DNA from 3 places in the Methylobacterium terrae genome. Region 2 is predicted to be linked to each of the others. Evidence: predicted binding sites of a transcription regulator. Region 2 holds the regulator's gene; each other region holds the start of a gene.
What was found. The regulator PhoB, encoded in region 2, activates phosphate uptake and scavenging genes when phosphate is short. The targets are predictions, from matches to a motif close to TGTCATNNANCTGTCAT.
Positions count from the first base shown of each region.

Region 1: a site for PhoB is predicted at 4,711-4,727, ahead of DK419_RS18685 (YdcH family protein). Genes of this name have one in related genera too.
Region 3: a site for PhoB is predicted at 1,909-1,925, ahead of phnF (phosphonate metabolism transcriptional regulator PhnF). Genes of this name have one in related genera too.

Region 1 covers NZ_CP029553.1:4,032,909-4,039,207, forward strand. Annotated here, with positions in the region: gene DK419_RS18665 (propionyl-CoA synthetase) at 1-1,432, opposite strand, end outside; gene DK419_RS18670 (hypothetical protein) at 1,908-2,144, opposite strand; gene DK419_RS18675 (acyl-CoA synthetase) at 2,422-4,050, shown strand; gene DK419_RS18680 (hypothetical protein) at 4,317-4,514, shown strand; gene DK419_RS18685 (YdcH family protein) at 4,511-4,696, opposite strand; gene DK419_RS18690 (YdcH family protein) at 4,970-5,188, shown strand; gene purE (5-(carboxyamino)imidazole ribonucleotide mutase) at 5,316-5,813, shown strand; gene DK419_RS18700 (5-(carboxyamino)imidazole ribonucleotide synthase) at 5,810-6,299, shown strand, end outside.
Region 2 covers NZ_CP029553.1:4,806,354-4,812,652, reverse strand. Annotated here, with positions in the region: gene DK419_RS22295 (PleD family two-component system response regulator) at 1-39, opposite strand, end outside; gene DK419_RS22290 (response regulator) at 68-448, opposite strand; gene DK419_RS22285 (DUF3572 domain-containing protein) at 584-868, shown strand; gene DK419_RS22280 (DNA polymerase IV) at 865-2,196, shown strand; gene DK419_RS22275 (cell envelope integrity EipB family protein) at 2,219-3,088, opposite strand; gene DK419_RS22270 (GcrA family cell cycle regulator) at 3,630-4,148, shown strand; gene phoB (phosphate regulon transcriptional regulator PhoB) at 4,410-5,111, opposite strand; gene phoU (phosphate signaling complex protein PhoU) at 5,183-5,902, opposite strand; gene pstB (phosphate ABC transporter ATP-binding protein PstB) at 5,983-6,299, opposite strand, start outside.
Region 3 covers NZ_CP029553.1:3,337,637-3,343,935, reverse strand. Annotated here, with positions in the region: gene DK419_RS15385 (carbon-phosphorus lyase complex subunit) at 1-764, opposite strand, end outside; gene phnH (phosphonate C-P lyase system protein PhnH) at 769-1,356, opposite strand; gene phnG (phosphonate C-P lyase system protein PhnG) at 1,356-1,781, opposite strand; gene phnF (phosphonate metabolism transcriptional regulator PhnF) at 1,952-2,692, shown strand; gene DK419_RS15365 (hypothetical protein) at 2,861-3,088, shown strand; gene DK419_RS15360 (ABC transporter substrate-binding protein) at 3,093-4,322, opposite strand; gene ubiB (2-polyprenylphenol 6-hydroxylase) at 4,502-6,052, opposite strand; gene ubiE (bifunctional demethylmenaquinone methyltransferase/2-methoxy-6-polyprenyl-1,4-benzoquinol methylase UbiE) at 6,063-6,299, opposite strand, start outside.

The DNA of each region.
Region 1 (6,299 bases), 770 kb from region 2:
AGGTCGCGAGGTAGCTCTCGCGGAAGCGCGCGTCCTGCCGCCACAGGGTCGGAAGGGCGCCTGGGGGCAGGGGCAGCCTGATCGCGATCGTCCCCATGGTGTCGGCCGGCACCGGCCGGCCGGCCTCGTCCAGCACCTGCACGTCCCAGCCCGGCATCGCCACCGTCGGGCTGCCGTGCTTGACCGGCAGCGCGCCTAAGCCCACCGGGTTGGCGGCGATCGGCCAGCCGGTCTCGGTCTGCCACCAATGGTCGATGACCGGCACGCCCAGGGCCCGCTCGGCCCAGGCGACGGTGTCGGGGTCGGCCCGCTCGCCGGCGAGGAACAGGGCGCGGAAGCGCGACAGGTCGTGGCCCGCCATCAGCCGCGCCTCCGGATCCTCCTTCTTCACCGCCCGCAGCGCGGTGGGCGCGGTGAAGAGCGCCACCGCCCCGGTCTCGGCGACGACGCGCCAGAACGCGCCGGCATCCGGCGTGCCGACCGGCTTGCCCTCGTAGAGCACCGTGGTGCAGCCGTGCAGGAGCGGGCCGTAGACGATGTAGGAATGCCCCACCACCCAGCCGACGTCGGAGGCGCACCAGTAGGTCTCGCCCGGGGCGACGCCGTAGAGGTTTTGCATTGACCAGGCGAGCGCCACGAGGTAGCCGCCGGTGTCGCGCACCACGCCCTTCGGCTTGCCGGTGGTGCCGGAGGTATAGAGCACGTAGAGCGGATCGGTGGCGGCGACCGGTACGCAAGGAGCGCTGCGGCCGGCCTCCCTGGCGGCGGCGACGGCTTGCGCCCAGTCGCGGTCGCGCCCCTCCGCCATCCCGGCGGGGGCCTGCGGCCGCTGCAGGATAAGGCAGGCCTCGGGCTTGTGCGCGGAGAGCCGGCAGGCCTCGTCGAGGAGCGGCTTGTAGGCGACGACCCGGGCCGGCTCGACGCCGCAGGAGGCGGCGAGCACCACCTTGGGCTCGGCATCCTCGATGCGGGCGGCGAGCTCGCGGGCGGCGAAGCCCCCGAACACCACCGAGTGCACCGCGCCGATGCGGGCGCAGGCCAGCATGCCGAACAGGGCTTCCGGCACCATCGGCATGTAGAGCACGACCCGGTCGCCGCGCCCGACGCCGAGGTCCTGCAGCACCGCGGCGAGCGCCGCGACCTCGTCCAGGAGGTCGGCATAGGTGATCCGGCGCTTGGTGCCGGTGACCGGCGAATCGTACAGGATCGCCGCCTGGTCGCCCCGGCCGGCCGCGACGTGGCGGTCGACGGCGTTGTGGCAGGCATTGACCTCGGCGCCGGGAAACCAGCGGCCGTAGACCCCCTCCTCCGGCGCGAAGACGCGGGAGGCCGGCGTCACCCAGTCGATCGCCTTCGCGGCCTCGCCCCAGAACGCCTCCGGGTCGCGCTGCCAGGCGGCGTAGGTCTCCCGGTAGCGGCTCGTCTCCGGCATGGCGCTCCCCCGATGATCCGCCGGTCACCGGCGCTTCCACGGATTGTCCCGGACTCGGCGGCGGCGGGCAAGATGGCGCCACGCCATGCGGCGGACCGGTGCGCGCTCCGGCCCGCCCTCCGGTGCCTCCGCGCCGGGCTCGTTCGGGGCGGCAGGCGCCTGCCCGGGAGGCGGCGTGCCGTCGCGCGCGCCGTCCGTGAGATGCCGGAGGAACGGTGAGGAGCGCACGCCGCGGATCGCCCTTGTAGCGGGCGACGATCTCGACGGCGCCGGCCAGGAAGCCGATCAGACCGACCCCGATCGCGATCCGGTCGGACCACGGCGCCGACAACCATGCCGCGACCGCTCCGGCGCATTGTTCCCGGACCACGAGACCCGTCCCCGCCCCCGACGCAGGGATAGTCTAGACTTGCCCGGGACCACGTCCACGAACTTCAAGTTGCGACCATGGTCGAGGACGGCGGCCCGGCCCGGATCAGAGCGCCTTGCGCCCCAGGGTGGTGAGCGCGTAGGCCTTGTCGTCGTGCTTTGCGGTGGGTGTGAGAAGACCGGTCTCGACGCCGTTTTGCAAGGTCTTCGCCAGCGTGTCCATGGACAGGTCCGTCCGGTTGGCGAGATCGACGATCGTCGCGGGTTCACTGCGCCCGATGCTCTTTACCACGGTCGAGAGGGCGTCGACGCGCGACCCGGCATAGCCCGGTCGCTCCGCCACGTGGCCGTAGCCCTGGCTCCCAGGCTCCTGCATGACCCTGAGGAACGACCCGAAGAGATCGCCGGAAGATCTACCTGACACGATCGTTCCCTCCGCAGACCCGAGCACGCCGACACGAGAACGTAGTTCGCAGCAGCGCGGGCAGCAAGACGACGGGGGCCGCCGGCTGGGCGCCCTCCGTCTTTTTTCGCATCGGCGCCTCGGCGCGACGATGGGACAGCCGGGTCGGGAGCCGCTACGAGAGGATCCCGGAGGAGCCGCCAATGAGGGAGCCGCCATGACCGCATCGATCTACGACCACGGCCTCGACCGGAACCCGGCCAACCACCAGCCGCTGACGCCGCTGACCTTCCTGGAGCGGGCGGCGGCGGTGTTCCCGGACCACACGGCCGTGATCCACGGGAGCCTGCGGCGCAGCTACCGCGACCTCTACGCCCGTTGCCGGCGCCTCGCCTCGGCCTTGCGGGCCCGCGGCATCGGGCGGGGCGACACGGTGGCGGTGATGCTCGCCAACACCCCGGCGATGATCGAGTGCCACTACGGCGTGCCGATGGCCGGCGCGGTGCTCAACACCCTCAACACCCGGCTGGATGCCGGCATCATCGCCTTCTGCCTCGACCACGGCGAGGCCAAGGTGGTGATCACCGACCGGGAATTCGCCCGCACCATGGGCCCGGCCCTTGCGCAGGCCGGGGTGACGCCGCTCGTCATCGACTACGACGACCCCGAATACGGCGGTCCGGGCGAGCGCCTCGGCGGCATCGAGTACGAAGAATTCCTGGCCGGGGGCGATCCGGCCCACCCTTGGGCGATGCCTGGCGACGAGTGGGACGCGATCACGCTCAACTACACCTCGGGCACCACCGGCGACCCGAAGGGAGTGGTCTACCACCACCGCGGCGCCTCGCTGCTCGCCGTCGGCAACGTGGTGGCGGGCAATCTCGGCCGCCACCCGGTCTATCTCTGGACCCTGCCGATGTTCCACTGCAACGGCTGGTGCTTCCCCTGGACCCTGTCGGTCGTGGCCGGCACCCATGTCTGCCTGCGGCAGGTGCGGGCGGGTGCCATGTACGACGCGCTGGCCGATCACGGCGTGACCCACCTGTGCGGCGCGCCGATCGTGATGTCGCTCCTCATCAACGCGCCGGACTCCGAGCGGCGCGCGCTGCCGCGGCGGGTCTCGTTCCTGACGGCGGCGGCGCCCCCGCCCGAGGCGGTGCTCGCCGGGATGGCGGAGGCCGGGTTCGACGTCACCCACGTCTACGGCCTGACCGAGACCTACGGCCCGGCGGTGGTGAACGAGTGGCACGCCGACTGGGACGCCTTGAGCAAGGACGAGCAGGCCGCCCGCAAGGCGCGCCAGGGCGTGCGCTACCCGCCGCTCGAAGCCCTCGACGTGCTCGACCCCGAGACGATGGAGCCGGTGCCGGCGGACGGCGAGACGCTGGGCGAGGTGATGTTCCGCGGCAACGTGGTGATGCGCGGCTACCTGAAGAACCCCAAGGCGACCGAAGCCGCCTTCCGGGGCGGGTGGTTCCATTCCGGCGATCTCGGGGTCAAGCACCCGGACGGCTACATCCAGCTGAAGGACCGCTCGAAGGACATCATCATCTCGGGCGGCGAGAACATCTCGTCGATCGAGGTCGAGGAGGCCCTGTTCAAGCATCCGGCGGTGGCCGCGGCCGCCGTGGTGGCCAAGCCCGACGAGAAGTGGGGCGAGACCCCGTGCGCCTTCGTCGAGCTGAAGGGCTCCGAGATGGTCTCGGCCGAGGAGCTGATCGGCTGGTGCCGCCAGTCGCTCGCGGGCTTCAAGGTGCCCAGGCACGTGGTCTTCACGGAGCTGCCGAAGACCTCGACCGGCAAGGTGCAGAAATTCGTGCTGCGGGAGATGGCCAAGGCGCTCTGAGGAGGCGCCGTGAGGGGCGCCGTGCGAGGGCGATGCGATCGGCGCTCACCGATCCGACGCCCTCCCGCTCATCCGGGGGCCGCCAAGCCGGAGCCCGGGGGAGGCCGGAGGCACGGCCGGAACCGCAGGCAGACGAGAACGGGGCGGAACGCCGACCGCCTCGTCCTGGCGAACCTGAGTCCGGATCCCGGGCCCCGCGCCCGCGCCCGCGGAGTGACCCTGAGGATCTCAAAACTGTCGAGCAAGCGATCGGATCTGGAAAGAGCATGACCGCGGCGCGCCGGCGGACATTCTCGGCCGGCAAGCCCTTGGCCGGCAAGCCCTTGGCCGGCAAGCCCTCGCCCGGCAAGGCCTCGAGCGATCCCATCGGGAGCAAGGCCACGACGGTGGGGCGCCGGTCGATCGTCAGGAGCCGCCGCGCCGAACGCTGGCGCGGCGGCACACGGGGCTATTTTCTGGGCTAGTGCATCACGCGGGTGGACGTCGTCCGCAGGCGACTGATCTCATCCTTCAGGTGAAGCTTCCGCCGCTTGAGTTCGACAACTCGCAAGTCGTCGGTGGAGAGGTGGGTGATTGCGTCCTGGATCTCACGCTCCAACGCTTCGTGCTTACGCTCAAGCTCGGTAAGATGCGTGTTCAGCGACATCAGCCAATGCCTCCTGTCATGTAGGTGACACACGCAGCCTGCCACAGCCCGCGGCCGATGTCGAAGGCATTTGTCGCTGCACCTGCGTCATGCGCCGCCGCTTCGGTCGTCCCGCGGTGCATGCCGGGGAGCGCGCGGGGAGGCCGAGAAGTGGCACTGCACAACCCCGCCGGCGCCCCCGCGACGCCCTTGCCGGAGGCCGGGGCCTGGTTCATGATTCGCCGTCTTTCCGGGAAGACCTCCAGGCGAAGACCTCCAGGATTTGGGGCGGCGATGGCGTTCGAGTTGAGTGCGGAATCCGAGGCGGAGTACGAGAGCGAGCTGGCGCGGCTCCGGGAGGAGCATCGCGACCTCGACGACGCGATCGAGGCCCTGTCCGGGGTGATGGCCGGCGACCGCCTCCAGCTCCAGCGCCTCAAGAAGCGCAAGCTCTCGCTGCGCGACCGCATCAGCTTCCTGGAGGACCAGCTCACCCCGGACATCATCGCCTGAAGGCGGGATCGGCCGGACGGCGGCGCTTGCGCGCTGCTTGCATGAATGCGAACCCGCCGCTACTGCGGCACGACCGGCTGCGGCCCGCTCGCGGCTTAGCAGCGCTTTCTAGAGGACGCGCTTGACGATGGCGGCATCGCCCCCCGTCGCGGTGATCATGGGCAGCCAGTCGGACTGGGCCACGATGCGCCACGCCGCCGAGACCCTCGACGCGCTCGGGATCCCTTACGAGGCCCGCATCGTCTCGGCCCACCGCACCCCGGACCGCCTGGTCGCCTTCGCCAAGGGCGCCAAGGCCGCAGGATTCCGGGTGGTGATCGCCGGCGCCGGCGGCGCCGCCCACCTGCCCGGCATGGCGGCCGCGATGACGCCGCTGCCGGTCTTCGGCGTGCCGGTCGAATCGAAGGCGCTCTCGGGCCAGGACAGCCTGCTCTCGATCGTGCAGATGCCCGCCGGCATCCCGGTCGGCACGCTCGCCATCGGCCGGGCCGGCGCCGTGAACGCGGCTCTGCTCGCCGCCGCCGTGCTGGCGCTGACCGACGAGCCCCTGGCCGAACGGCTCGACGCCTGGCGCGCCCGCCAGAGCGCGGCGGTGGCCGAGCATCCGGATACGAGCGCCCCGTGAGCAAGCCTGTCATCGCGCCCGGCGCGACCATCGGCATCATCGGCGGCGGCCAGCTCGGCCGCATGATCGCGGTCGCGGCGGCGCAGTACGGGCTCAAGGCCCACATCTACTGCCCCGACCCCGACAGCCCGGCCTTCGACGTGGCGGCCCGGCGCACGATCGCCGCCTACGACGACGCGGCGGCGCTCCAGGCCTTCGCCGACTCCGTCGACGTCGTGACGTACGAGTTCGAGAACATCCCGAGCGCCACCGCCGAGATCCTGGCGGCGCGCCGGCCGCTGCATCCGAGCGCCTCGGCGCTCGCCACCACGCAGGACCGGCTGACCGAGAAGAGCTTCGTCGCCGGCCTCGGCATCCCGGTGGCGCCGTTCCGGGCGGTGGACGACGCCGCGGGCCTGGCGCAGGCCGTGCGGGAGATCGGCCTGCCGGCGGTGCTGAAGACCCGGCGCTTCGGCTACGACGGCAAGGGCCAGGTGATGCTGCGCG
Region 2 (6,299 bases):
CGGAAAGAGGTCGTCGACGATGAGAACGCGTGCCGACATGGAAGGTCAGGCCTCTCTCAGCTGTGGCTCAGCTCTGGCGCTCGTCGCCGACATAGGTGCGGACCGTCGCGAGGAACTTCGCGACCGAGATCGGCTTCGACAGGTAGGCCTCGCAGCCCCCCTCGCGGATGCGCTCCTCGTCACCCTTCATGGCGAAGGCCGTGATGGCGATCACCGGGATGGTCTTGAGCTCATCGTCCTCCTTGAGCCATTTAGTGACCTCGAGGCCCGACACCTCGGGGAGCTGAATGTCCATCAGGATCAGGTCCGGCCGATGCCGGCGCGCCAGCTCGATCGCCTCGATCCCGTTGGCCGTCTTGAGGGTCGCGTAGCCGTGAGCCTCCAACAGGTCGTTGAAGAGCTTCATGTTCAGCTCGTTATCCTCGACGATGAGCACCGTCTTCGTCATGGCTCACTGTCTCCGGCGCTCCAGCGGGCCGCGTCACACCCCGGCAGCAACCGGAACCGCAACACTGTTAAGCGGCACATGTTGATGAAACGCAAATTCGATGGATTTGCCAGGGGGTCCGATCCCCGTGGCGGAGTGCTGAGTGAATCCGCCGCGGAGGCCCTGGGCGCCCGCGTCTTCGGCTACGTCACCGGCGATCCGGGCCGCCTGCTGCGGTTCATGGAAAGCGCCGGCCTGTCGCCGGATGCGCTGCGGCAGGCGGCGAACGGACCGGAGCTCGTCGCCGGCCTCCTCGACCACGTGGTGGCGGACGAGGAGCTGCTGCTCGCCTGCGCGAGCGCCCTCGAGGTGCCGCCCGAGCGGATCACCCAGGCCTGGCGCCGCCTCGGCCCGCCGGACCCGGACGAGTTCGGGGCGTGAGCGGGGCCCCGTTCTGCCGCGATTGCGGCGCGGGGGCCGAAGCCGGGGCGCGGCGTTGCCGGGCCTGCGGCTCGCCGCGCCTGCTCGCCCACCCGGAGCGGGACGCGCTCGCCATCGCGCACGTCGATTGCGACGCCTTCTACGCCGCGGTCGAGAAGCGCGACGACCCCTCCTTGCGCGACCGGCCGCTCATCATCGGCGGGGGCCGGCGCGGCGTGGTCTCGACCGCCTGCTACATCGCGCGGATCCGCGGCGTGCACTCGGCGATGCCGATGTTCCGCGCCCTCGAGGCCTGCCCGGACGCGGTGGTGCTGCGGCCCGACATGGAGAAGTACGCCCGGGTCGGCCGCCAGGTGCGGGCGATGATGCAGGACCTGACGCCGCTGGTCGAACCGGTCTCGATCGACGAGGCCTTCCTCGACCTCTCCGGCACCGCGCGGCTGCACGGCGCCTCGCCGGCGGTGACGCTCGCGCGCTTCGCCCGCCGGGTCGAGGCCGAGGTCGGCATCACGGTCTCGGTCGGGCTCGCGCCCAACAAGTTCCTGGCCAAGATCGCCTCCGACCTCGAGAAGCCGCGCGGCTTCTCGATCATCGGCCGGGCCGAGGCCGCGTCCTTCCTGGCGCCCCGGCCGGTGCGGATCCTGCCCGGCATCGGCCAGGCGGCGGCCGAGCGCCTGGCAGCGCTCGGCATTCAGCGGATCGGCGACATCGGCCGGACCGCCCCCGAGCGGCTGCACGCGGGCCTGGGGCGCGATGCCGGCCGCCTCCTGGCGCTCGCCCGCGGCGAGGACCCGCGCCGGGTCCAGCCCACGCGCGAGACGAAGAGCGTCTCGGGCGAGACCACCTTCGCGGAGGACCTGCGCCGCTTCGAGGACCTGCGGCCGGTGCTGTGGCGGCTGTGCGAGAAGGTCGCCCGGCGCCTGAGGCGGGCGGAGCTGGCGGCGGCGAGCGTCACGCTGAAGCTGAAGGACCGGGATTTCCGCCTGCGCACCCGCACCCGCTCGGGCCTCGCCCCGACGCAGGTCGCCGAGCGGCTGTTCCGCCCCGCGGAAGCGCTGCTGCGCGAGGCCTGCGACGGGACCGCCTACCGGCTGATCGGGGTCGGCGCCGGCGACCTGTGCGGCGCCGCCCATGCCGACCGCGGCGACCTCGCCGACGTCTCGGCCGTGCGCGACGCCAGCCGGGCGGCGGCGATCGACGCCTTGCGCGAGCGCTTCGGCGCGACGGCGGTGCAGCGCGGGCTCGGCTTCGCCCCCCAGGGCGAGGCGCGCGCCCCGTCGGGCCCGGAGAGTGCCGGCAAGGCGGCGCCGAAGCGCGAACCGCGCTGACGGCACCGGCTCGATCGGCTCCCTACTTGCAGTCCTTGCTCTCCGGCGTGAGGTCGATGCGCGACAAGTCGCCCTTGAGGGAGAACTCGCCGTAATCGAGGCGCAACGCCCCGCTGACGCCGTTCTCGTAGAGGTCGAAGGCGAGGACGTAGACCGGGGTGCGCTCCCCCTCCCCCGGCGAGAAGTAGCTCAGGGTCACCGGCCAATGCGGCATCGTCGCCATCGCGCCCTGGCGCAGGACGGCGTCGGCCGGCACGGTGGCGGGTTTTGCCGAATCCGATCTGGCCGCGTCGGGCTTCGTCGCGTCGGGCTTCGTCGCGACCGTGCGCTGCGCGCCGATCACCGCCAGGGTGTCGTAGACCTTGCGGCCGTCGTCCGAGCCGTCGAACACCTTCACGGCGACGGTGGACTGCCCGGCCCGGGCGGCCTCGATCAGGCGCTTCATGTGGGCGGCGGGAAACAGCACCTCGCCGGGCACCGCCATCTCGCCGCGCTTGGGCTGCTTGAGGGTGATGTCCACGCCCTTGTCGCCGCGCTCGGCATTGCCGTCGACCGGCGCGGCGGCCTTGCCGTTGAGGTCGGATTGGGTGCGGAAGCGGAAGCTGCGGCCGTCGCCGCTCTCGAAGGTGGTGTTGCGCAGGTCGGAGGTGCGGGTGCCGCTCTCCGAGCTCTCCAGCACCGTCACCTGGCGGTACTGCAGGGCGAAGCCCTTGCACGCGTCGCCGGTGAAGTCGAACACGATCCGGCCGCGCGCGCCCTCGACCGCGCGGGTACCGGAGCTGCCGGACAGCGACAGGTCGTAGACGGCGCGATGGGGCGCGAGGTGCACGGCATCGGCCGCCAGTGCGGGCGGCGCGAGCGCGAGCAGGACGCACGCGAGGGCTGTTCGCATGAGGTCTCCCGGGGCGGCCGTCGGTACTGGCGTCGGCCCTGTTGGTCGCCTCAAGATAGGCCCCGCCCCGGCGCCCGGCAACGTGCCGGGCGAAGCCGGCCGGGGCCGGGCCGTGGCGCCGCTGCCACGCTTGCCGAAGACCGGGCCGGAAACCCGTGCTCGTCGCGTGCCGCAGCCCCGGCGCAACCCGGGCGCGATGGACGGCACGGCGGGACGAAGCCCCGCAAGGGAGCGAACAGCGCCTTGATGAAAAAGGATTATTCCCGGCCGCACCGTCGTCCCGCCCAGGCCGTGCGGTGGATTCTCGGGTCCATCCGGGCGGCCCCGGCGGGCCGGTCCGCCGCGGGGAAAAACTAACTCGGCCGGGGCCGGACTCTTGCGCGGATGTTAGGCCGTCCTGTAGGTTCACCCCCGTCGCCACCGCCCGAGGCGTGGCGGCGATCACCAGCAGGATCGGACGAGTCCAACGCGCGGTCGAACGGCGGGCCGCTCGCGTCTGCGCGTCGATTCCATGGGTGATGTCGGGGGAGTGGAGGCGGCGATGATGGAAGCGGGTCCGGGCTGGACGAAGGAGCGCGTCGAGCTCCTCAAGCGCCTGTGGAGCGATGGCCGGAGCGCCAGCCAGATCGCCGCCGAGATCGGCGGCGTCTCCCGCAACGCCGTCATCGGCAAGATCCACCGCCTCGGCCTCGCCGGCCGGGTTCTGAAGGCGAACGGCGCCGCGCCGGCCGGCGGCCGGCGGCCCCGGGCCGAGACCGATGCGCCCCTCGCCGAGACCCCGTCCGTGCTCGCGCCGGCCCCGCCGGCCCTCGCCCTCATCAAGCCTCACGCCGCCACGCCGTCCGCCTCGGTCGCGCTGCCGGAGAGCGCCCGCGTCACCATCATGGAGCTGCGGGAATTCATGTGCCGCTGGCCGATGGGCGACCCGTCGACGCCGGATTTCCGCTTCTGCGGCGACCGCGCGATCAGCGGACTGCCCTATTGCACCCACCACAGCCGCATCGCCTACCAGCCCGCCGCCGAGCGCAAGCGCGACCGCAAGGTCGTCGGGTTCCGCTAGCCCCGCACGGCCGGAGGCGGCGCACCCGCCGCTTCCGATGGGTTGACGATATCGCTCAAATCCTAACGATTCCTGTCCGGCCGCCGCCGGTGCCGGGCGCATCACGGGCCGTTCGTCCCGCCCCCGATGCCGACCTCGGCCGTCGCCCCGGGGCCGCGCCGAGGCTCGCCCCGCGATGGCGATGGAGGGGATCGGGTCCGTCGGCCGAGTTCCGTCGTCCCGGGCCGGACGAGTTTCCGTCCGGAACGGCCGATGCCCGCCTCACGCGTCGGGCGCGAACATCTCGTCGAAGGAGTAGCCCGAGCCGCGCACGGTGCGGATCGGGTCGGTGTCCCGGCCGCGGTTGATCGCCTTGCGCAGGCGGCCGATATGCACGTCGACCGTGCGCTCGTCGATGTAGACGTCGTGGCCCCAGACGCCGTCGAGGAGCTGCTCGCGGGAGAAGACCCGGCCGGGGCTCTGCATCAGGAACTCGAGCAGCTTGAACTCGGTCGGGCCGAGATGCAGCTCGCGCCCGTCGCGGCGGACGCGGTGGCTGACCCGGTCGAGCTCGATGTCGCCGGCGACCAGGAGGTCGGCGACGTGGGCGGGCTTGGAGCGGCGCAGCAGGGCGCGAACCCGGGCCAGCAGCTCCGGTACCGAGAACGGCTTGACGATGTAGTCGTCGGCGCCGGTGGCCAGTCCCCGCACCCGGTCGCCCTCCTCGCCCCGCGCGGTCAGCATGATGACCGGCAGCCGCTCGGTCTCGCGTCGGGCGCGGATGCGCCGGCACAATTCGATGCCCGACAAGCCGGGCATCATCCAGTCGAGGAGGACGAGGTCGGGCACCTGCTCGCGCAGGCGGATATCCGCCTCGTCGCCCCGGGCGACGGCGTCGACCTCGAAGCCCTCGGCCTCGAGGTTGTAGCGCAGGAGGAGGGTGAGGGCTTCCTCGTCCTCGACGATCAGGATGCGGGTACTCATCGCGGGCACTTCAGGCGGGGATCATGGGTGGGGGCCCGCCGGGCCCGAAGGCCCGGACGGGCGTGTCGCCCTCAGGCGTCGGCCTGGTTGTCGAGGGTGGCGAAGCTCGAACGGTCGTTCTTCGGACGATCGGTCGTCAGCGTCTCGCCGGTGGCGAGGTAGTGGATCGTCTCGGCGATGTTGGTGGTGTGGTCGCCGATGCGCTCGACGTTCTTGGCGCAGAACAGGAGGTGCGTGCAGAACGTGATGTTGCGCGGATCCTCCATCATGTAGGTCAGCAGCTCGCGGAACAGCGAGGTGTAGAGCGCGTCGATGCCGCCGTCCCGGGCCCAGACGTCGAGGGCCGCGACGGTGTCCTGGGTGGCGTAGGCGTCGAGCACGTCCTTGAGCTGGCCCTGGACCAGCTCGTTCATGTGCTCCACGCCGACGACGATCTTCTGCAGCTGGACCTGGTCGCTGATAGCGACGACGCGCTTGGCGACGTTCTTGGCGAGGTCGCCGATGCGCTCGAGGTCGCCCGAGACGCGGATCGCCGAGATCGTCTCGCGCAGGTCGATCGCCATCGGCTGGCGGCGGGCGATCAGGAGGATCGCCTTCTCCTCGATCTCGCGCTGCAGCCCGTCGAGGCGCTGGTCGACCGCGATCACCGCCTGGGCGAGGCTGGCGTCGCGGCGCAGGAGCGCCTGGCCGGAATCGGCCACCATCTTCTCGGCGATGCCGCCCATCTCGGCGATGCTGCGCCGCAGGTTCTGCAGCTCCTGGTCGTAGGAGGTGACGATGTGGCTCGACATGGATTTTCGACTCCCCGCGGTGAGGTGGAGTGTAGGGCGCGCCGGCCCGGAGCCGGGCCGGCGGAACGGCTCCCGGATCCTCAGCCGAACCGGCCGGTGATGTAGTCCTGGGTCTGGCGCTTCGTCGGGTTCATGAACAGGCGGTTGGTCGGACCGTACTCGACCAGCTCGCCGAGATACATGAAGGCGGTGAACTGCGAGATGCGCGCCGCCTGCTGCATGTTGTGGGTGACGATGGCGATGGTGAACTCGGTCCGCAGCTGCTCGATCAGCTCCTCGATGCGGCCGGTCGAGATCGGGTCGAGGGCCGAGGTCGGCTCGTCGAACAGGATCACCTCCGGGCGCTGCGCCACCGTGCGGGCGATGCAGAGGCGCTGCTGCTGGCCGCCGGACAGGC
Region 3 (6,299 bases), 1.5 Mb from region 2:
TCGGTGAGGTCGATCTCGCCCAGCGGCACCACGAAGCCCAGCTCCTCCGGCACGAACTCGACCGCCACCGTCCCGACCCGGATCTCGCCGACGAAGGGGTGGGTGCGGCCGTAGCCGCGCTGCGTCGAGTAGCCGAGGGCGAGCACGAAGCCCTCGTCGCCGCGCGCCAGCGCCTGGAGCCGGAGCGCCCGGTCGGCCGGGAAGTCGAGCGGCTCGCGGGTGAGGTCGCCCGGGGGTGTGCCGTCGTCGGGGGCGGAGGGCTCGATCAACCCGTCCCGGCCGAGGAGGTCGGTGACCCGCGGCGCGTGGGCGGCGTCGGCCAGCGGCTCGGCCTGTTCGGCGGACGGCACCTCGCCCCCGGCGGCGAGCGCGAAGTCGATCAGCCGGTGGGTGTAGTCGAAGGTGGGGCCGAGCACCTGGCCGCCGGGCAGGTCCTTGTAGGTGGCGGAGACGCGCCGGTGCAGGGTCATGGCGCCGGTCTCGACCGGCTCGGAGGCGCCGAAGCGGGGCAGGGTGGTGCGGTAGGCCCGCACCAGGAACACCGCCTCGATCAGGTCGCCGCGGGCCTGCTTGAGGGCGAGCGCGGCGAGGTCGGGATCGTGCAGCGAGCCCTCGGTCATCACCCGGTCGACGAGGAGCGCCATCTGCTCGCGGATCTGCGCCACCGAGAGCTCGGGCACGCTCGTGTCGCCCCGGCGGGCCTCGGCCAGCAGCCGGTGCGCGCTGGCGATGGCGGCCTCGCCGCCCTTCACGGCCACGTACATGGCGCTAGCCTCCGGTGACGCGGGTGGAGCGCGGCAGCGCCGCGAGGCGTCCGGCTGCGGCGAGGATCAGGTCGACCCCTTGCGGGAAGCCGGCGTGGTTGCGGGCGAGGCGGGCGAGGCTATCCGCCGGCAGGGGCGCGGCCGTGAGGCGGGCGCTCCCGCGGATGCCCGGCCCGTCGAGGCGCCAGCCCTCGCGGTCGGAGAGGTCGGAGACCGCGAGCACCAGGGTGGCGGAGCGGTCGGGATAGGCCGGCATTCCCTGCGCGAAGACCCCGAAATCCGGGCAGGCGGCGGGATCCGAGACCAGCGCGAAGGCGGCCTCGCTCGGGTCCTCCGTGATGCGGGCGCCGGTGTGGAAGCGCAGGAAGTCCGCCACCGCCGGGTCACGGGCCAGGCCGGCGTCGAGCCAGAGCGGCGCGTCGGCATCGGCGAGCGCCAGGGCGATCCCCGCGAGCTCGGGGGTCAGCGGGCCGGGGGGCGCGAGGTCCGTCGCGAGCGCCTGGATCGTGCCGGGGCGCGCCAGGGCGTCCATCACGGCGCGGAAGACGCCCTGGGCGTCGTGGACGGGGTCGTGGAAGCCGCGGGCCAGCATCAATCCTCCCCCCTGGCCATGGTGAAGAAGTTCACCCGCGTCGCCGCGATGCGGCGCGCTTGCGCCGCGCGCTCCTGTGCCCGGCGGGCGGCGACGGGCGCGAGTGCCGCCTCCACCGCCGCGCGCCGCTCTCGCACCTGCCACAAGGCATCGAGCGTGGCGGCGAGCCGCGCCTTCGCCCGGTCGCGGCCGAGATGGTAGGCGAAGCCGGTCTCGCCGCCCGGAAGGCGCACCGCCGCCCGAGTCACGGTCGCCTCGCCCAGGTTGAACGGGCGACCGTCGCCGCCGATGCGGCCGCGGGTCATCACCAGGCCGGTCTCGGGCGGGCGCAGGTCCTCGACGAGGTCGTCCGAATCCCGGGTCGCGCCGAGCTGCGCCAGCGCCCGGCGCAGCTCCTCGGGGCGGGCCTCGCCGCAGAGCGCCATCACGGCGCGGCGGGCGGCGTGGTCGGGCGCTTCGGTGCCGCCGGTGTTTGCTCTAGAATCGGGCATCGCGGGGTCCGCTGGCATCTCAGTTGTCTAATGGTGTAGACAACCGACGAACCCGGGGCAAATGAAGTTTGGATGACGGTATGGATGCGGGCGGCGACGGCCAAATGACGGACGGTGTGGTGACGGTTCTGGCGCGAGGCGAGGGACTGGCGGCCTGGCGCCAGATCGCGGACGGCGTGGCGGCCGACATCGAGGCCGGGCGCCTGGTCGCGGGCGCGCAGCTGCCGACGGAAGCCGCGCTCGCGGCGCGGTTCGGCGTCAACCGTCACACCGTGCGCCGGGCGCTGGCGGTCCTCGCCGAGCGCGGCCTGGTGCGGGCGACCCAGGGGCGCGGCACCTTCGTGGAGACGACGCGGCTCGCCTACCCGATCGGCCGGCGCACCCGGTTCTCGGAGATCGTCAGCAAGGCCGGTCGCGAGGCCTGGGGCGACCTGATCGCTGCGGAGAAGGCTCCGGCCGATCCCGCCACCGCGGAGGCCTTACGGCTCACGCCTGGTGATCCGATGCTCGAATTGCTGACCATCCACCGCGCCGACGGCACGCCGCTCTCGACCGCCCGCACCTGCCTTCCGCTGCCCCGCTTCGAGGGATTCGCGCAGGCTTACGCCACGCTCGGCTCGCTCACCCGCGCCTATGCGGAGTTCGGCATCGCCGACTACACCCGCCTGTCCACCCGCATCCACGCCCGCCCGGCCAGCGCCGACGAGGCCGCCCGCCTCGACCTCGCGCCGGGGCGGGTGCTGATCGTGCTCACCAGCGTCAACGTCGACGCGGCGGGCGTGCCGATCCAGGCGACCCGCAGCCTGTTCGCGGCCGACCGGGTGGAGCTGGTGGTGGAGGGGTAGAAGGCCCTTGTCGGTCTCCGCCCTTCCGTGGGGCGGCCCCGGACAGAAGAGGCGCGGAACGCATCCTCCCCGCGGGCGGGGAGAGGAGGAGGCCACGCGCCGACGTCCAGGCCGCGAACTTCCTGCCCCTGAGGCAGTTACCTCCGCGCCCCGCGCCGGAGTTCCCCGATGCTCGCCCGCCTGACCTGCGCCGCCCTGTTCCTCGCCGCCGCCCTGCCGCTCACGCCCGCGCAAGCCGGGCCGGCGCAGGACTACATGTACCAGCGCCGGCAGCTCGGCCGCGGCCAGGTCTGCCGGCCGCCGCTGAAATTCGCGGCCGGCGCCTGCGTGCGGCGCTGCCCGGCGGGCTACCAGGACAACGGGGGCTACTGCCGCCTGCGCAACATGCAGCGCTGACCCGCTACTTCGCGGCCGTCACCAGCGGGCATCCGCCCTCATTGAGCGGCCGGAACGCCTGGTCCCCCGGCACGGTGGCGACAAGCTTGTAGAGGTCCCACTCGCCGGTCGATTCCTTCGGGGTCTTCACCTGCATCAGGTACATGTCGTGGACCATGCGGCCGTCCTCGCGGATCCGGCCGTTCGTCGCGAACATGTCGTTGACCGGGGTCTCGCGCATCTTGGCGATGACGGTCTTCGCGTCGTCGGTCCCGGCCGCCTGCACGGCCTTCAAATAGTGCAGCACCGAGGAATAGACGCCGGCCTGGTGCATCGTCGGCATCAGCCCGGCCTTCTCCTTGAAGCGGGTGGCGAAGGCGCGGGTCTCGAGCGTGCGGTCCCAGTAGAAGGCGGTGGTGAGGAGCAGGTTCTGCGCCACCTCGATGCCGAGGCTGTGCACGTCGTCGATGTTGATGAGCAGGGCCAGCAGGGTCTGGCCGCCCTGGACGATGCCGAATTCGTGCGCCTGCTTGATCGCGTTGACGGTGTCGCCGCCCGCGTTGGCGAAGGCGATCAGCTTGGCGCCCGAGCCTTGCGCCTGGAGCAGGAAGGACGAGAAGTCGGCGGTGGCGAAGGGCGCCCGCACCGTAGACAGCACCTTGCCGCCCGACCGCTTCACCTCCGCGACCGCGTCGCGCTCGAGCGCGTGGCCGAAGGCGTAGTCGGCGGTGACGAAGGCCCAGGTGTCGAGGCCGCGCTTGACCGCGGCGCTGCCCGAGACGTGGGACAGCGCGTAGGTGTCGTAGGTCCACTGGATGCCGGTCGGCGAGCATTGCGCGCCGGTCAGGTCCGAGGTGCCGCCGCCCGACACGATCAGGAGCTTGCCCTTCTCCTTGGCGATCTGCTGCACGGCGAGCGCGACCGAGGAGGTCGGCACGTCGAGGATCACGTCGACGCCGTCGCGGTCGTACCATTGCCGGGCGATGTTCGAGCCGACGTCGGGCTTGTTCTGGTGGTCGGCGAAGACGACCTCGATCGGCTTGCCGTCGAGGCTGCCGCCGAAATCCTTCACCGCCATCTCGGCGGCGATCACCGAGCCGCGGCCGGTGGAATCGGCGTAGACGCTCGACATGTCGTTGAGCACCGCGAGCTTGACCTTTCCGTCGCTGAGTCGCGGCTCGGCGGCACGGGTCGGGGCGGCGAGGGCACAGAGGGCCGCGGCGGTGAGCAACGTGGCGCGGAGGGGGTTGAGCATGGGCGTTCTCCCGGGCGCCTTCCACCTCTCGTTGGGCGGATCACGGCGCCGTGAGACCCATCAGAGCGGGTGAGGGCGCCGGGCGCAAGTCGGGACGGCCTCTCTCCTCATCCCACCCACGACCTCATCTTGGGGTCGTGGGTGGGAAAAAAGCGTATGCCAGCATCCCCGGACTCCCCTTACCGCAACGCGATCGCCAGCAGCGACCCGGCGATCACCCACAGGGCCAGGGTCGACCACACCATCCGCTTGGTCTCGATGCGGATGCGCCGCTCGACGCGGGAGACCTCGCGCAGGCCCTCCTCGTCGAGGCGCACCAGCACGCGCTTGGCGCGTTGCGCGAGGTCGGGCACGTCGGCGACGACGTCGGCGAGGGTCAGCACCGCGCGGCGGGCCTGGTCGGCCCGGCCGATCGGCCCGAGGTTGCGGGCGAGCCAGGACCGCACCACCGGCTCGGCGCTCGTCCACATGTCGAGGCGCGGGTCGAGGGAGCGGGCGACGCCCTCGACCACCACCATGGTCTTCTGGAGCATCACCAGCTCGGTGCGGGTGCTCATGTCGAACAGCGCCGTGATGTCGAAGAGGAGCGTCAGCACCTTCGCCATCGAGATCTCGTCGGCCCGGCGCTGGTGGATCGGCTCGCCGATCGCCCGGATGGCCTGCGCGAAATCGTCGACGGAGTGGTGCGAGGGGACGTAGCCGGCCTCGAAATGCACCTCCGCCACCCGGCGGTAGTCGCGCAGGATGAAGCCGAGCAGGATCTCCGCGAGGAACCGGCGCTCCTTGATGCCGAGCCGGCCCATGATGCCGAAATCGACCGCCACCAGCCGCCCGGCCGGATCGACGAACAGGTTCCCGGGATGCATGTCGGCGTGGAAGAAGCCGTCCCGGATCGCGTGGCGCAGGAAGGACTGGATCACAGTCTGACCCAGAGCCGCCACGTCGTGGCCGGCCGCCACGATCGCCTCACGGTCGTTGAGGCGGATGCCGTCGATCCACTCGCTCGCCAGCACGTCCCGGCCGGTCAGCTCCCAGACCGGCTGCGGCACCCGGAACTCGGGATCGTCCTTGATGTTCTCGGCGAGTTCCGAGAGGGCGGCGGCCTCGAGCCGGAGGTCCATCTCCATCGCGACCGAGCGGGCGAGCGTCTCCACCACCTCGCGCGGGCGCAGGCGCTCGGCCTCGGGGCGCAGGGCCTCGACCACCCGGGCCATGAAGCGCATCGCCTGGATGTCGCGGGCGAAGCGCTCGCGCACCCCCGGCCGCATGATCTTGACCGCGACCACCCGCTCGGTGCCGTCCGGCTCGCGGACATGCGCCTTGTGCACCTGGGCGATCGAGGCGGCGGCGATCGGCTCGCTGAACGAGGTGAACAGCGCGTGGAGCGGCCGGCCGAGGGTCGCCTCCAGGGTCGCGACCGCGACGTCTTGCGGGAAGGGCGGCACCCGGTCCTGCAGGCGTTCGAGGTCGCGGGCCGCCGCCACGCCGACGATGTCGGGCCGGGTCGCCAGGAACTGGCCGAACTTGACGTAGGACGGCCCGAGCCGGGTGAGCGCCGCGGGCAGGCGGCCGGGGCCGAGATTCGGCCGCTCGAGCTTGCGGCCGAGCCGCAGGACGAGGCGCAGGTGGGGCGGCAGCTCGGCGGCGTCGACGAAGGCGAGCGCGCCCTCGCGCGCCATCACCCAGCCGACATGGATGCCCCGCGCGAGGTGGGCGACGAGGCTCAGCACGGGCGGCGACTCACGCGAGCTTCCAGCCGGAATGGATGGCGCAGATGCCGCCCGAGAGCGGCCGGTGGGTGACGTGACCGAAGCCCGCCTCCTCGATCATCCGGGCAAAGCTGCCGGCGGTCGGGAAGCGGCGGATCGACTCGACGAGGTACTGGTAGGATTCCTTGTCGCCGGCGACCATCGCGCCGAGGCGCGGGATCACCTTGAACGAGTAGGCCTCGTAGATCTTGTCGAGCCCCGGCACGTC